2 regions of the Bacillus sp. C1 genome follow, and region 1 is predicted to be linked to the other one. Evidence: riboswitches for the same ligand, from Rfam matches in the RefSeq annotation. Region 1 holds a riboswitch; the other holds the start of a gene.
The links. Region 1 has a riboswitch for cyclic di-AMP ahead of kdpA (potassium-transporting ATPase subunit KdpA). Riboswitches for the same ligand answer to the same signal wherever they lie in the genome.
Positions count from the first base shown of each region.

Region 2: another riboswitch for cyclic di-AMP. It lies ahead of ACX5JI_RS06700 (signal peptide protein); the one in region 1 lies ahead of kdpA (potassium-transporting ATPase subunit KdpA).

Region 1 is NZ_JBTMZT010000003.1:332,670-340,452, forward strand. It holds gene ACX5JI_RS12575 (LiaF transmembrane domain-containing protein) at 1-558, shown strand, start outside; gene ACX5JI_RS12580 (DUF445 domain-containing protein) at 603-1,850, opposite strand; gene dsdA (D-serine ammonia-lyase) at 2,215-3,561, opposite strand; gene ACX5JI_RS12590 (helix-turn-helix domain-containing protein) at 3,712-4,257, shown strand; gene kdpA (potassium-transporting ATPase subunit KdpA) at 4,334-6,001, opposite strand; cyclic di-AMP (ydaO/yuaA leader) riboswitch at 6,111-6,254, opposite strand; gene ACX5JI_RS12600 (Type 1 glutamine amidotransferase-like domain-containing protein) at 6,453-7,151, shown strand; gene ACX5JI_RS12605 (MATE family efflux transporter) at 7,218-7,783, opposite strand, start outside.
Region 2 is NZ_JBTMZT010000002.1:10,692-18,474, forward strand. It holds gene ACX5JI_RS06680 (thiazole biosynthesis adenylyltransferase ThiF) at 1-811, shown strand, start outside; gene thiD (bifunctional hydroxymethylpyrimidine kinase/phosphomethylpyrimidine kinase) at 818-1,639, shown strand; cyclic di-AMP (ydaO/yuaA leader) riboswitch at 1,888-2,034, shown strand; gene ACX5JI_RS06690 (hypothetical protein) at 2,131-2,529, shown strand; gene ACX5JI_RS06695 (hypothetical protein) at 2,546-2,773, shown strand; cyclic di-AMP (ydaO/yuaA leader) riboswitch at 3,040-3,186, shown strand; gene ACX5JI_RS06700 (signal peptide protein) at 3,288-3,392, shown strand; gene kdpF (K(+)-transporting ATPase subunit F) at 3,389-3,469, shown strand; gene kdpA (potassium-transporting ATPase subunit KdpA) at 3,489-5,156, shown strand; gene kdpB (potassium-transporting ATPase subunit KdpB) at 5,170-7,263, shown strand; gene kdpC (K(+)-transporting ATPase subunit C) at 7,282-7,783, shown strand, end outside.

The DNA of each region.
Region 1 (7,783 bases):
ACAATAGAAGGGAGTAATAGTAATAAAGTACATTTATTAGGAACATATGAAATGACTATGAAAGAAAATGAAAAGGACAAATTACAACAAGACGATTTCATGACGGTTCAAACAGTTGGTGAAACGATGTATGTAACAGTAAAACCATTACCTGTTCACCATAAATTCTTTGCGTCACAGTCAAAAATGACAGCAACACTTGTCCTCCCGCAAAATAAAAATGTGGAAATTCGCAGTTCTGAACGAGAACTCTCTCTTTACCCAGGCCAATTACAAAATAATTGGTCTGTACAAGAACGTTCAAACGTATCTGTTCATCTTGTAAAAGATAGCGATATCACACTATCTGCGGTAACAAATCAAAAAGAAGCGCATGGAAATCTACCTTGGGAACATGTAGAAGAACTAACGAAAAGAGAAAATAATTCTTCAGAAGAGAAGCCCGAATCAAGCGAGAAAGAACAATGGTACAAAAATACAATAAAAACTGGTAACGGTACATACCAGCTAAACATTCAAAAAGCTTATCATATAGACATGAGCATTCTAGAACAGTAAAAGTCGAAAAAAACTTCCACATTCATATCATGTGGAAGTTTTTTTCATATAAGTGCTTTAATTCCCTCTAAAGCTATTCCAATCATAAACCCACAAACCGCACCATTCACACGAATCCATTGCAAATCTTTCCCAACGTTATTTTCAATCATTTCGATGAGCATTTTATCATCTAATTTATCAAGATTTTCTTGTACAAGCTTTCCGATCTTAGAATGATTGTTTTCAACAAGTTTTACAATTTGCTTTTGTAACCAGTCTTCCATTTTTTGAACAGTTACCGGCTCTTCTTTCACTTTGTTCATTTGTTCCGTTAAAAATGGAAGAAGGTATCTATCTGCAAATTCTTCTTTTTTAATAAAAGTAACTGCTTTTTCTTGTGCCTGTCCTAGCAATTCTGTTATTTTCTCAGCAGCATTCCAATTTGTGATCCAGTTTTCTTTCCACTTTTCTAATTCTCGTAATACTGCTTCATTTTCCTTAACCTGAATAAGCTCTTGACGAAGTTTCATTAATATAAGCTGTCTCGTACTATTATCATGATCCTGCAAACTACTTATGTTACTAATTACAAACTTCTGCAAAATCCCTCCGATTTTATCTTCATCTACAATATTCATGAACGATTTAAGAGTAAACTGTAAAAATCCATCTACCTTTATATTTTCCATCGCTTTCATCCCTAAGCTTCCGAGCTGATAACGTGCTTCATCTTGCGCTGTCCATTCTTTCGCTTTGACTAACATATAATCAAGTGTTTTTTCATCGTATTCTTGTACAACCAATTGGTCAATCAGGACTTTTAGTATATTTCCTGTATTGACTGTATGTAAATATGTTTTTAATTCTTTTTCAATGACAATAGCTAATTTTTCGGTATCAATTTGGAGAATCGCTTTTTCAGCAATTGTAACAATCCCTTTTCTCACAGCATCAGATTGCAATTCTCTTTCTGCTATCTGTAACACCATTTGCGATAACTGCATTTCTTTCACTTTACTTGTTATACTTTCCTTCGTTAGCCACTCGTTTTCCAGTGTCGAAATGAGCCCTTTTGTAACCCGCTTTCGGTTTTTAGGAAGCAGCGCTGTGTGCGGAATTGGAATCCCCATCGGATGACGGAATAAAGCCGTAACCGCAAACCAATCGGCGAGTCCACCAACTAATCCCGCTTCAAATCCCCCCTGTGCAATTGTACCGATCATTGAACCTTGGAATGGAATGGTCGCTGCGAATCCTACCCCCATTACACCAAGGGAAATACCCGCTAAATATTTTGACTGTAGTGACATTGTCTATACACATCCTCTTGTTATGTAAAATGAAGCTTCTTTATTATATTAGTAATCCTTTATATTTTAGAAAAGCTTATACTTATACTATAATGAACCGCGCTAAAAATAACAAAGAATTTTAGCTTTTATTAGAATGGCTCTTTTAATATACAGTAAATTAAACTGATTTCCATCCAATATTAGCGGTAATCTTATTTAAATGAAAATGAAAAAGACAAGAATTGTTCGTATGAAGTGGTGAATGAAATTTTATCGGCTCAAATTTAAATATGCCGGTTATTCAGAATATCGACTAACCAGCAAAAAACGCAAAAAAACAGGAGCCCCCTAGCCCCTGTTTCCCGACAAGCCTCAGCTTTTATTACTTTCGTTCCTCTAACGCTACATGCAAACCCTTTTGATAATATTGCATCATCACTTCTTTAGGAACCATACTACCACCAGTTCCCCAAACGATATGTGTACCTTGCCTTACTTTTTCTGTTACATGATGCTTTTGCAAATACTCTTTTCCTTCTTTACATAATTTGACCGGCCCTATCATCCCTGCTAGTGCAGAAGGTTCTAAGTAAATTTTTTCTGTATTAGCAAGCTCTTTTAACAACTTATACAGCTCTTCATCACTAACTGTATAATTCCCACTTAAAAATGGTTCCATCGTTTTGCCAACAAATCCAGATGGCCTTCCTACCGCAAGACCATCCGCATCTGTTACATTATCGATACCAATATCTTGAACCGCGATTTTATCATGAAGCCCAGTCATTAAACCAAGTAACATACATGGTGAATGAGTAGGCTCGGCAAAGAAGCAATGGACATTGTCTTGATACAATAACTTTAAACCAAATGCTACTCCCCCAGGTCCACCACCTACTCCGCACGGAAGGTAAACGAATAAAGGATGTTCTTCATCTACTACAATCTCTAACTCTTCTAACTGTTTTTGCAATCGAGACGCTGCCACTGCGTACCCTAAAAATAAATCATGAGAATTTTCATCATCAACAAAGTAACAATGAGGATCTGCATCTGCTTGCAATCTCCCCTCTTCTACTGCTTTACTATAGTCTGCTTCATATTCAATAACCGTTACATTTTTACTTCTTAGTAAATCTTTTTTCCATCGCTTTGCATCAGCTGACATGTGAACTGTTACATGAAAGCCTAACTTAGCACTCATAATACCGATACTAAGCCCTAAATTCCCAGTTGATCCTACCGCAATAGAGAACGCTGCGAAAAAGTCTCTAAATCTATCACTATCTAAAATTGAATAATCATCTTGCTCCGTTAACATTTCGTGCTGAAAAGCTAATTTTTCCGCGTGTTTCAACACTTCATAAATGCCACCTCTAGCTTTGATTGAACCCGATATCGGAAGGTGACTATCACATTTTAGTAATAATTCCCCTAATATAGATTGCTCATAAGTTTTCTCTAAAGAACGTTTCATAGACGGTATTTTCACTAAAGGTGATTCTATAATTCCATTTGTTCCTTTCGTTTCTGGAAACACTTTTGCAATATATGGTGCGAAACGCTTTAATCTCTCTTCAGCATCTTTTACATCGTCCTTTGTAAGCGGAGAAGCTTGTATCGCTGTTTGGAACCTCCTAATATTTGGATTTAACCAAAATGTTTCATCCAATACAATTAAATTGTTTAATAGCGGATGTTGTTCTCTCAATTCCTCTAGCCCCTTCATTTCTCTTCCTCCTTATCTCCTTGTAGCCAGTTGTATAATAAATTATAATTAAATTAATTTTAATACAGTTTAACACAAAAAAATAACTTTATGTTAATTTTAATTTAATTATTTTAAATATAATTAAATTGTTATAAAGGAGAATAAACTATGGAAAATATAGATATCGGTAAAAAAATCGAAAAACAAAGAAAAGAAAAAGGCTTAAGTAGTAAAGAACTAGCAAAGATGGCTGAAATTACACCGTCTATGCTAAGTCAAATTGAACGTGGTTCCGCTAATCCTTCCATCCAAACATTGAAAGTATTAGCTAAAGCGCTTGATGTTCCGACATTTAGTTTTTTACTAGAAGAAACAAATACAGACGATCTCATCGTACGTTCCAATAAACGAAAAAAAATGATTATTGATAATTTATCCTATGAATTGTTATCACCAGATTTCACAGGAACTTTAGCAACAACAATTATGACTGTACCTCCGAACAATTCTTCCTCGGAAAGTCTTCTAGAGCATAAAGGAGAAGAATTAGCATTTGTTTTAGAAGGAAAAATTACGGTGTATTTAGATGAAGAAGAGTATATATTAGAAACTGGTGATAGTGTAAAAATACCAGCGTATTTCAAACATAAATGGGTAAATAATTTTAATCAAAATGCCATTGTCTTATTTTCAGTTACTCCACCTATCTTCTAACACACCCAGCTAAAAACAGAGTAAAAGGGCGATACATACGTAATATGTATTGCCCTTCTTTTTTAATGCAACGCAGTTATGATATAGTCAAAAATTCAGCGATTGGTCCAAGTACGAGCACTGGCAAAAATGTGAGTGCACCGATTATAAATATAGTGCCTAATAAAATCCCACCAAACAACCGATTATCAGTTCGGAATGTTCCTATAGTCTCAGGTACAATCTTTTTCTTTTTGAGCCCCACTGCAACAGCAAGCATTGTAATTACACCGAAATACCGACCAATATACATAACAATTCCTGATGAGATATTCCAAAATGGTGTATTATCTTTTAGTCCTTCAAATCCAGATCCATTGTTAACGGCAGACGATGTATACTCATATATAACTTGTGTCAAACCATGAAAACCAGGATTAGAAATTGCATCTGTTCCAAGATGAGTAGAAAATGCAAGCGCTGCAGCCCCAAGAATCAGTAATGGCTGAGATACAATTGTAATCGCTATTAATTTCATTTCTTTTCCCTCTAATTTTTTATTAAGGAACTCCGGTGTACGCCCCACCATGAGTCCGGCTAAAAATACAGTAATCATCGCATACATGATAATATTTATAAACCCTAGTCCAATTCCTCCAAACACAGTACCTAACAGCATGTTTATAAGTGGAACCATCCCGCCAATTGGTGTTAATGTATCATGCGTTGTATTTACACCGCCTGTTCCAGAAGCACTTGTAACAGTTGCATATAAAGCAGATGATATAACACCAAGCCGTGTTTCTTTCCCTTCCATATTTCCTTGTGAATGTTCTAACCCTAATTGATTTAATAATGGGTTCCCCTTTAATTCAGATATAGCAAGCGTACAAAATCCAATGACGAAAAGAATAAGCATTGCTACAAAAAATATTTTACCTTGTTTCCGATTGCCGACCATTCTTCCATATACAAAAGGAAAGGCCATTGGAATTAACATTTGTAACATCATTTGCAGCACGTTACTCATCATATTAGGGTTTTCAAAAGGATGTGCAGAAACTGTTCCAAAAAAACCTCCTCCATTGTCACCAAGTTCTTTAATAGAAAGTAAAGACGCTACTGGGCCACGAGGAATTGCTTGCACTCCCTCTTCTAATGTTTTCACAATGACTGTTGAATCAAGTGTTTGTGGTATTCCTAACAATATAAATATGAGCGATGCCACAAATGAAATTGGCAATAATATTCTTGTAATCGATTGTACAAAATCAACAAAAAAGTTACCTATTCTTTTACCCGCTAACACACGAATAAACGTAATACCAACCGCCATTGAAGTTGCAGGTGCCGCAAACATCATGAACGTTACGCCCACCATTTGAGAGAAATTGGATAAACTACTCTCTCCTCCATAGTGCTGTAAATTAGCGTTTGTCATAAATGTAATTGCTGTATGAAAAGCTAATGTTGGTTCTAAGCCCATAAAATGATTAGGGTTTAACGGCAGAAACCCTTGTAATCGAAATATAGAATAAACAGAAAAAATAAAGAAACAATTTGTAATGATCAAACACAGCATATATTTCTTGAAGCTTTGATTATGTCCTTTAATCCCAGCAACTTTAAATAATATTTTTTCCAAGGGACCAAATACCCTTTGAAGCCCTTCCTTCCTCTGAAAAGCATTGTATATATAATCTCCCATTGGTTTTGCAACAATTACGAATAAGCCAATTGTAATTAGACTTGTAAGCCAGTTCATCCTTTTTCTCCTCTCTCTTTCTATTACACGCAATAAAAAAATGTTATTTTTTACCTTTAAGAGAATAAAAAGAAAACACCAGGTTGCACCTAGTGTTTTTTACACACAAGTCCCCCCTCTCAAAACGCTGACGAGGTTAGCTGTCGGATTCGGACCTTGAGAGTAGCCCTACCTATAAAAAGGATTCACCCCTAGTGACACATGCACAAATTCGGTTCCCCCGCTCCTAAAGTGGATTAAGCGATTATATTTGGCTGAAAAATCTATATTGAGCTATTCTGATTGTTAATATACTCTTCTAAATGATCGTTGTAAAGAAAGAAAAGATGAAATATTTAAATAATATAAACTTCTTCATTCCTGCTGTAAATATGAATTGTTACAGCAGGAATGAAACTCTTCTACAGCGAAATTCTACAAGTAACAAAACTCTATTAGGTGGTGCTTCATTATGAAGTTAGCTGTAATTGGTGGAGGTTACTTTGAACAAACAGATCATTTCCATATTAATCAACGACTTATCGAGTTAACTGGAAAACAATCTCCAAAAATATTATTTATCCCAACAGCAAGTAATGACGATGAAGGGTATATAAAAGACTTTAGAGAAACATTTGAAAAGCAGTTACGGTGTGATGTTCACATTCTGCGCTGTATAAAAGAAAATGTTAACGAAGTAGAAGTAAGTGAAATGATTCATTCTGCCGATTTCATCTATCTCGGCGGAGGAAATTATATCACTATGCTGGAAAAGTGGAAAGAAAACAAAATAGACGAGAAGTTAATAGCAGCCCTGCAAGGCGGGACGTTCATTGCGGGATATAGCGCTGGTGCTATGTGCTGGTTTACAACTGGAATTCGTTCTAACTATAAGGGAGAAGGCTATATAGAAAGCAATGGCTGGAATACACTAAACAAACACTTTTGTCCCCACTACAATCAACCAGATCGAGCAACTGCTTTCCATTTATTCTTACAAAACCATGCACGTAATATAGAAGGAATCGCTTTAGAAGATAACTGTGCTTTATATATAACCGAAAATTCCTTTGAGATTATCGGAGATCCAGAGAAAGCATGGGAATTCTATATGTATAATGGAAAACTTATGAGACACCATTTTGATGTAACTTTAAAAAGTTATTTATGAGTACGCACATATAATAAAAGTGTCCCTAAACTAGAAGGCTAAGGGACACTTTTATTTGTTTCCTATTTAACTCACAAGTCGCGTAATCCGTTTTTTCTTCCATGAAAGTTTATAATATCCGTATTGTAAAAGTAAGCTCACAATAAATGCTGCCGGATATCCAATCCATATCCCTTTTATACCAAGACTTGTGTAATATGAAAGGTAATAGGCAACAGGAACTTCCACAAGCCAAATTGAAACAACACCGATAACAGTCGGCCATAATACGGTTCCACTTGCTCGCATTGTCGCACCAATAATTTGTGCGTGACCGAAAATTAAATAACTCCACAGTGTAATCATTACTAAACTGTGTGCAATTTCGATTGTACTTGAACTTGTTAAGAATAACGACAAGATCTCTCGTGAAAACAAATAAATAAGAGAAATTAATACACCACCGATAATATAGTTCATCACAATTCCTGCTCGAACAACCTTCTGCAGCCTATCAAATTGATTCGCACCAATGGATTGTGCAGCAAAGATAGATACGGTAATGCCAAGACTCACCGCGGGCATTTGGACATAACTTGCTACTTGGTTCACAACTCCATACGCTGCAGTCGCATCAGAACCGAAACGATTTA
Region 2 (7,783 bases), on a different contig from region 1:
GTATAGTGAGGAGGATGTGAAACATAATCTTCCGAAAGCGATAGCCGCACAAAGACGTTTACAAGCGATTAATAGCAATGTAGTTGTGGAAGCATATGTGCAAGATGTGACAGCAGAGGAATTAGAGCAGCTTGTTACAAATGTCGATGTGATGATTGATGCGACTGATAATTTTGAAACACGTTTTATTGTAAATGATATATCACAAAAATACTCGATTCCATGGATTTACGGAGCATGTGTAGGAAGCTACGGTCTTTCTTATACGATTTTACCAAGGCAGACTCCGTGCCTATCTTGTCTATTACAATCTATCCCGCTTGGCGGAGCAACATGTGATACAGCAGGAATCATTTCACCTGCTGTATCTCTCGTTGTTTCTCATCAAGTAACGGAAACTCTTAAACTTTTAGTAGAGGATTATGACTCACTTCGGGATGGACTTCTATCGTTTGATGTATGGAAAAATGAATATTCATGTATGAATGTGCAAAAGCTTCGAAAACATAATTGTCCATCTTGTAGTGCGGAGGCAATCTATCCGTACTTAAGTAAAGAGAACACATCGAAAACAGCAGTTTTATGCGGGAGAAATACGGTTCAAATTAGACCGCCTTATGGAGAGCTAGATTTTGAACGATATAAAGAGCTGCTGCGTGACCGTGTAGTTGATCTAACAGTGAATCCATATTTATTATCATTTTCGATCGAAGGAAAGAGGCTCGTTGCGTTTCAAGATGGGCGTGTACTTGTACATGGAACGAAAGATATAGTAGAGGCAAAAACGATTTATCATCGTTATTTTGGATAGAAAAGGATGAGTGAGATGAAAGTGAATAAAGCTTTAACAATTGCTGGATCAGATAGTGGCGGTGGTGCAGGTATTCAAGCTGATTTAAAAACATTTCAAGAGTTAGGTGTGTACGGAATGACAGCTATTACAGCTATTACAGCCCAAAATACACTTGGCGTGCAAGGGGTATACCCTGTTGCACTAGAAGGGATTAAGGAGCAGTTAAACTCTATTGGTGCTGATTTAACACCTGATGCGGTTAAGCTTGGTATGTTGTTTAGTAGTGAAATTATTCAGGTCGTTGTAGAGCATATTAAAAAATTTGGCTGGAATAATATTGTACTAGATCCTGTTATGATCGCAAAGGGCGGTGCATCGTTATTACAGCAAGAGGCAGTGCAAGCGTTGAAAGAACATTTGCTACCTCTTGCAACAGTTGTGACGCCGAATGTACCAGAAGCAGAAGTGTTAACTGGGATGGAGATTCATAATATAGCAGATAGTAAAAAAGCTGCAAAGATATTGCATGAACTAGGGGCGAAGTATGTGCTTATGAAAGGGGGACATGCTGCGTATCAAGGGGACGAAGTGATCGATTTATTATTTGACGGTGAGAAATTTACAGAGTATAGAAGTGAACGAATCGATTCAAAACAAACGCATGGTAGCGGTTGTACATTCGCGTCTGCTGTAACGGCAAGTCTTGCAAAGGGGTATGAAATTAAAGAGGCAGTGCAAGAAGCTAAACAGTTTATTACTATAGCAATTGAGCAGCAATTACATATTGGAAGTGGTCATGGGCCAACGAATCATTTTGCATATAAACAACGAAAAATGAACGTATAAATATTTATTTTTCAGTTTGTTGGGAAACAGGGGCTATGGGTTCCTGTTTTTCTTGTCGTTTTTTGTTGGCTAGTCGATATCCTTTGTCGAATCGCTAATATATTGTGAGAAACGGTTGATATATTTGAAAAATCGCTGATAAAATTTCATTCACCACTTTATACGAATAAATTTCGTCAGATTACCATGTTTCTTTTTTATTGTTTACTTTTACCAAATGTAGGAGTAATATATCATCCAGAATTAACTTTTTGACAGCGCTGAGTCCAAGTTTATGGAGCGGAGGAACCAAATTGTGCATTGTCACTAGGGGTGAATCTTTCATTATGAAAGTAGGGCTACTCTCAAAGTCCGAATCCGACAGCTAACTTCGTAAGCGTATTGAGAGAGGATGGTGCACGGATGGATACATCGCTTCACCGGTCTGATTAGTATAAAAGAATAGTAAATTACTATATTGAAATTCTTTTATACTAAGGAGGATGAGATGCATGGATGAGAAAAACGAAGTAACACTCATTTGTGTAGGCGAAGAGGAAAAGGTAAATAGTTTGCGAAATTTAGTACCTTTTCAAAGTCATATGGTCATTTTTACAGTAAGTGAACGCGTAGCTGCTGAAGTACGAGCATATGGATTTGAAGCAACATATTGCTGTAATGAGGAGCAAGATTTATCTAGCATTTGTAGCGGAATAAAAAAAGTAATTTTACTAGGAGATGAACTGCCAACGGTGAGCTTTTTCACCGAACGTATTCGTTTTTCTTTTCAAGCACCTATTACGGTTGTCACAAGAAATAAAAATTATCCAGTAAAGCTCTATCAAACAATTGGAGCTAAATTTGTAGTATTTACAAATTGTGATAATATTTCCTTTTTATTTTTTGAATAGGGTGGAGGAAGCGGAGATGAAGGTGTTATTAGATCAGGATATAGCGAATCGTTGGGCCGTATCGAAGGAGCGCATGCAAGAATTAGCAAGAGATCCTATGTTTCCAAAGCCGTATATGATATTGCCATCAGAAGAGAAGTTATATTTAGAAACAGATATTATTACGTATGAAATGCTGCATGTGGAACTAACACAGGTCTACATTCGTGGGAGAAATTTGCGGTTGTTTTTACGAAATGAATAGATTTATCATGAAGAAGAGAATGAACCCAGGGTACGATATAAAACGTATTCAGGTTCATTCTCTTCTTTTTTGTTTCATATTAAAAGTTCATTTCAAGGAAAATGAAAGAAAAGCTAAGAAAATAGATGATACAAGATTAATATTAGTGAATGTAAGCGTTAAAATGGTGGAATATTTTATTATTTGAGGTAATTAAACCCTTTACAAGTCAAATATAGAGGAGTATATTTACATTCATAAATTGTTTCATAAAAATTTCCAAAAACAACCTGATATCGCTGAGTCCAATTTATTTGGAGCGGGGGAACCAATTTTGTGCATTGTCACTTGGGGTGAATCTTTCACTGTGAAAGTAGGGCTACTCTTTAGGCCCGAATCCGACAGCTAACCTCGTAAGCGTTTGGAGAGGAGGTTTACTTTTGTGTTGTTCATTTTTGAACACTGAGTAGATCCTCGGTGTTCTTTTTTTGATGCTTAAATGGTAAAATTTTACACTAGAATAAGGGGGATTATAATGCTTGATGTTGTGATGATCGGAATCTGTGTTGTATTGGTAGCATCTATGATAGGGCTTGCGAGCTGGTCAGATAAAGTGGTGAAAGAAGGGAAATCGAAATGATGATTGCCTTATCAATTATTGTTGCAGCGATTACGGTGTATTTAGTTTATGCGTTATTAAATCCAGAAAAGTTTTAATTAGGGGGAATCGTTTATTATGATTTGGGTTGCAGTTGTTATCACAATGCTATTATTCATTCTCGTTGCAAAGCCAACTGGAATTTATTTAGAAAAAGCGTTCCAAGGTAGTAGAAAACTAGATAAAGTGTTTGGACCCTTTGAAAATCTTATTTTTAAAATCACGGGGATTAAGCCGTACAATCAAACTTGGAAGCAGTATGCATTATCATTAGTTGCACTGAATGGTTTTATGATTGTTGTTGTATATTTCATTTTCAGATTGCAAGGGGTATTACCGTTAAACCCAGCACATATTGAGGGAATGGAGCCAACGCTTGCTTTTAATACAGCAATCAGCTTTATGGCAGATACGAACTTACAGCATTATAGCGGTGAAAATGGATTATCTTATTTATCACAGTTAATTGGAATTACATTTTTAATGTTTGCTGCACCGGCAACAACACTAGCACTTGTAATGGCTTTTATAAGAGGGTTAGCAGGTAAGGAACTAGGGAACTTTTTCGTTGATTTTACTCGAGCTTTAACAAGAGTTTTTCTTCCGATTGCATTTGTTGCAGCTCTGATTTTTGTTGCACTTGGTGTACCGCAAACTTTAGGCGAGGCGGTTACAGCACATACAATTGAAGGGGTAAAACAAAGTATTTTACGCGGTCCCGTAGCTTCATTTGTTGCAATTAAGGAACTTGGTAATAATGGTGGTGGATTCTTTGGTGCAAACTCCACACATCCATTTGAAAATCCAGGGCAAATCAGTAACATTTTGCAAATGATGCTTATGATGCTATTACCAACAGCCCTGCCGTTTACGTATGGACGAATGGTAGGGAATAAAAAACAAGGACGTATCCTTTTCGTTTCATTATTCATGGTATTTTTAGTTGGTTTTACAACGATTGTTTCATCTGAATTAAATGGGAATCCAGCATTAAATCAAATGGGTATGGAAAACGTACAAGGTAGTACAGAAGGAAAAGAAGTACGATTTGGAACAGTCTTTTCTTCCCTGTATGCGACAGTGACAACAGCAGCTGAAACAGGCGCGGTTGATACAATGCATGACACGTTAACGCCGCTTGGCGGGGCAGTGCCACTTGTAAATATGATGTTAAATACAGTGTTTGGTGGGGTTGGAGCCGGCTTTGTCAATATTATTATGTATGCAATTATAGCAGTCTTTATATCTGGATTAATGGTTGGACGGACACCAGAGTTTCTGGGTAAAAAAATTGAAGGGAAAGAAATGAAGTTAATCGCGGTAACAATATTATTCCATCCATTGCTCATTTTAGGGTTTTCAGCATTGGCCCTTTCAACGCCTTTAGGAACAGATGCAATTTCTCATTCAGGTTTTCATGGTTTAACCCAAGTTGTATATGAGTATACCTCTTCTGCTGCTAATAACGGATCAGGATTTGAAGGACTAGGGGATAATACACCATTTTGGAATATTACAACGGGTTTAGTTATGTTTTTAGGACGTTATTTCAGCTTAATTACAATGTTAGCTGTTGCAAATTCATTGAAAGAGAAAACAGTAGTACCAGAAACAGTCGGAACATTCCGAACAGATAACGGTTTATTTGGTGGGATTTTCATTGGAACAATTGTAATTGTTGGGGCATTAACATTCTTCCCGATGTTAGTGTTAGGACCAATTGCAGAATTTCTTACATTGAAGTAATGGAGGGTAAATGATGAGACCTGTAGTGGTAAAAGAGAAACAACAGTCAATTCCATCGTCAATACATGCTATAGAAAATGAAGTTAGACGAGCAAAAACAATGGATCGTGATATTGTTACCCATGCGATGAAGCAATCACTTGTGAAGTTGAATCCGAAAGTAATGGTGAAAAATCCAATTATGTTCGTAGTGGAAATCGGTTTTATAATTACGTTCATTTTATCATTTCTTCCAAGTGTATCTAGTACGATACCAGGGTGGTTTAATATAACAGTGTCCCTCATTCTATTATTTACAGTTCTATTTGCTAATTTTGCAGAGGCACTGGCTGAAGGGCGCGGAAAAGCGCAAGCTGACTCTTTGAAACAATCGAAGAAAGACGTATTTGCAAATGTCGTAAAAGAAAATGGAAAAATCGTTCAAGTTTCAGCGACTGAGCTGAGAAAAGGTGACGTTGTCATTGTAAAGCAAGGGGAAATGATTCCAAGTGATGGTGAAGTCATTAAAGGTTTGGCATCAGTGGATGAATCAGCAATTACAGGTGAATCTGCGCCTGTTATTAAAGAAGCAGGTGGTGATTTTTGTTCCGTAACAGGTGGCACAATGGTTGTTAGTGATGAGATTACAATTTCGATTACAAGCAACCCAGGTGAATCATTTATAGATAAAATGATTTCTTTAGTAGAAGGAGCCGCTCGTCAAAAAACGCCGAATGAAATTGCTTTAAATACAGTATTAACAAGTTTAACACTTATTTTCTTAATTGTTGTTGTAACACTGCCGATCTTTACAAATTACTTAGGGTTTAAAATTGATACAGCTATACTTGTTGCGCTTCTCGTTTGTTTAATTCCAACAACAATTGGTGGTTTATTATCAGCTATCGGGATTGCTGGAATGGACCGTGTAACAAAGTTTAATGTATTAGCAATGTCAGGGAAGGCTGTAGAAGCTGCTGGTGATATTAACACAATTATTTTAGATAAAACAGGTACAATTACGTTCGGGAATCGGATGGCACATACATTGCTTCCTGTAGGAAATGAAACAATTGAACAATTAGGGAAATGGGCAGCACTAGGATCGGTTTTAGATGAAACACCAGAAGGGCGATCTGTTATAGAGTATGTAGATTCAAAAACTTTTTCTTACAATAGAGAACTCGCAGAACAAGGAGAATTTATTCCATTTAAAGCAGAAACAAGAATGAGTGGTGTGGACTTACCTGATGGAACAAAAGTAAGAAAAGGAGCAGTTAGTGCGGTTATTGAGTGGGTACAAGCGCAAGGTGGGACGGTGCCAAAAGATGTGAATCAAAAAGCAGATTTCATTTCCAAAGAGGGCGGAACACCGCTTGTAGTTGCAGTGGATAATCGTATTTATGGATTAATCTATTTAAAAGATACAGTAAAACCTGGTATGCGTGAACGTTTTGAACAACTTCGCCATATGGGAATTAAAACAGTGATGTGTACAGGAGATAATCCATTAACAGCAGCAACGATTGCGAAAGAAGCAGGCGTAGATGAGTTTGTTGCAGAATGTAAGCCAGAAGACAAAATTGCTGTAATTAAAGCAGAACAAGACAAAGGGAAACTTGTAGCAATGACGGGCGATGGTACGAACGATGCACCAGCGCTAGCGCAAGCTGATGTAGGTTTAGCGATGAATAGCGGAACAACAGCAGCGAAAGAAGCAGCGAATATGATTGATTTAGATTCCAATCCAACGAAAATTATTGAGGTTGTAGGGATTGGTAAACAATTATTAATGACACGTGGTGCGTTAACAACATTTAGTATCGCGAATGATATTGCGAAATATTTTGCGATTATTCCAGCGATGTTTACATTAGCGATTCCGCAAATGGAAGCACTAAATATAATGAAACTCAATTCGCCGATTTCAGCAATTTTATCAGCGTTAATCTTTAATGCAATTATTATCCCATTACTCATTCCTTTGGCAATGAAGGGGATTGCGTATAAACCGATGAGTTCCAATGCATTACTTGGTCGTAACTTATTGATTTACGGGCTTGGAGGAGTCATTGTTCCGTTTATTGGGATTAAAGTAATTGATATAATGGTAGGATTGTTTATATAAGGAAGAGGGGAAAAGAAAATGGAGAAAAAACAAAGTATACTTTCACCAGTCATTCGTGTTACTTTTACATTTCTTGTCCTATGCGGGCTTTTATACCCACTGCTTGTAACTGGAATTGCACAAGCGGTTATGAAGGATAATGCGGATGGTAGTCTTTTATATAATGAAAAAAATGAAGTAGTTGGTTCAAAATTAATCGGACAAAATTTTAAAGACCCTCGTTATTTTCATGGACGCGTCTCTAGTATAGAATATAAAGCTGAAGCATCGGGATCAAATAACTATGCACCATCTAATCCTGATTTAGCAAAACGTGTAGAAGAAAGTGTAGCAAATTGGAAAGCTAAAAATCCGGGTGTTCCGATTACAGAAGTACCGATGGATTTAGTGACGAATTCAGGTTCAGGACTCGATCCGGATATTAGTCCGAAAGCGGCTTACGTACAAGTCGATCGCATTTCGAAATTAACAAATATTCCAAAAGAGAAATTGAATCAAATTATAAAAGAACAAACAGAAG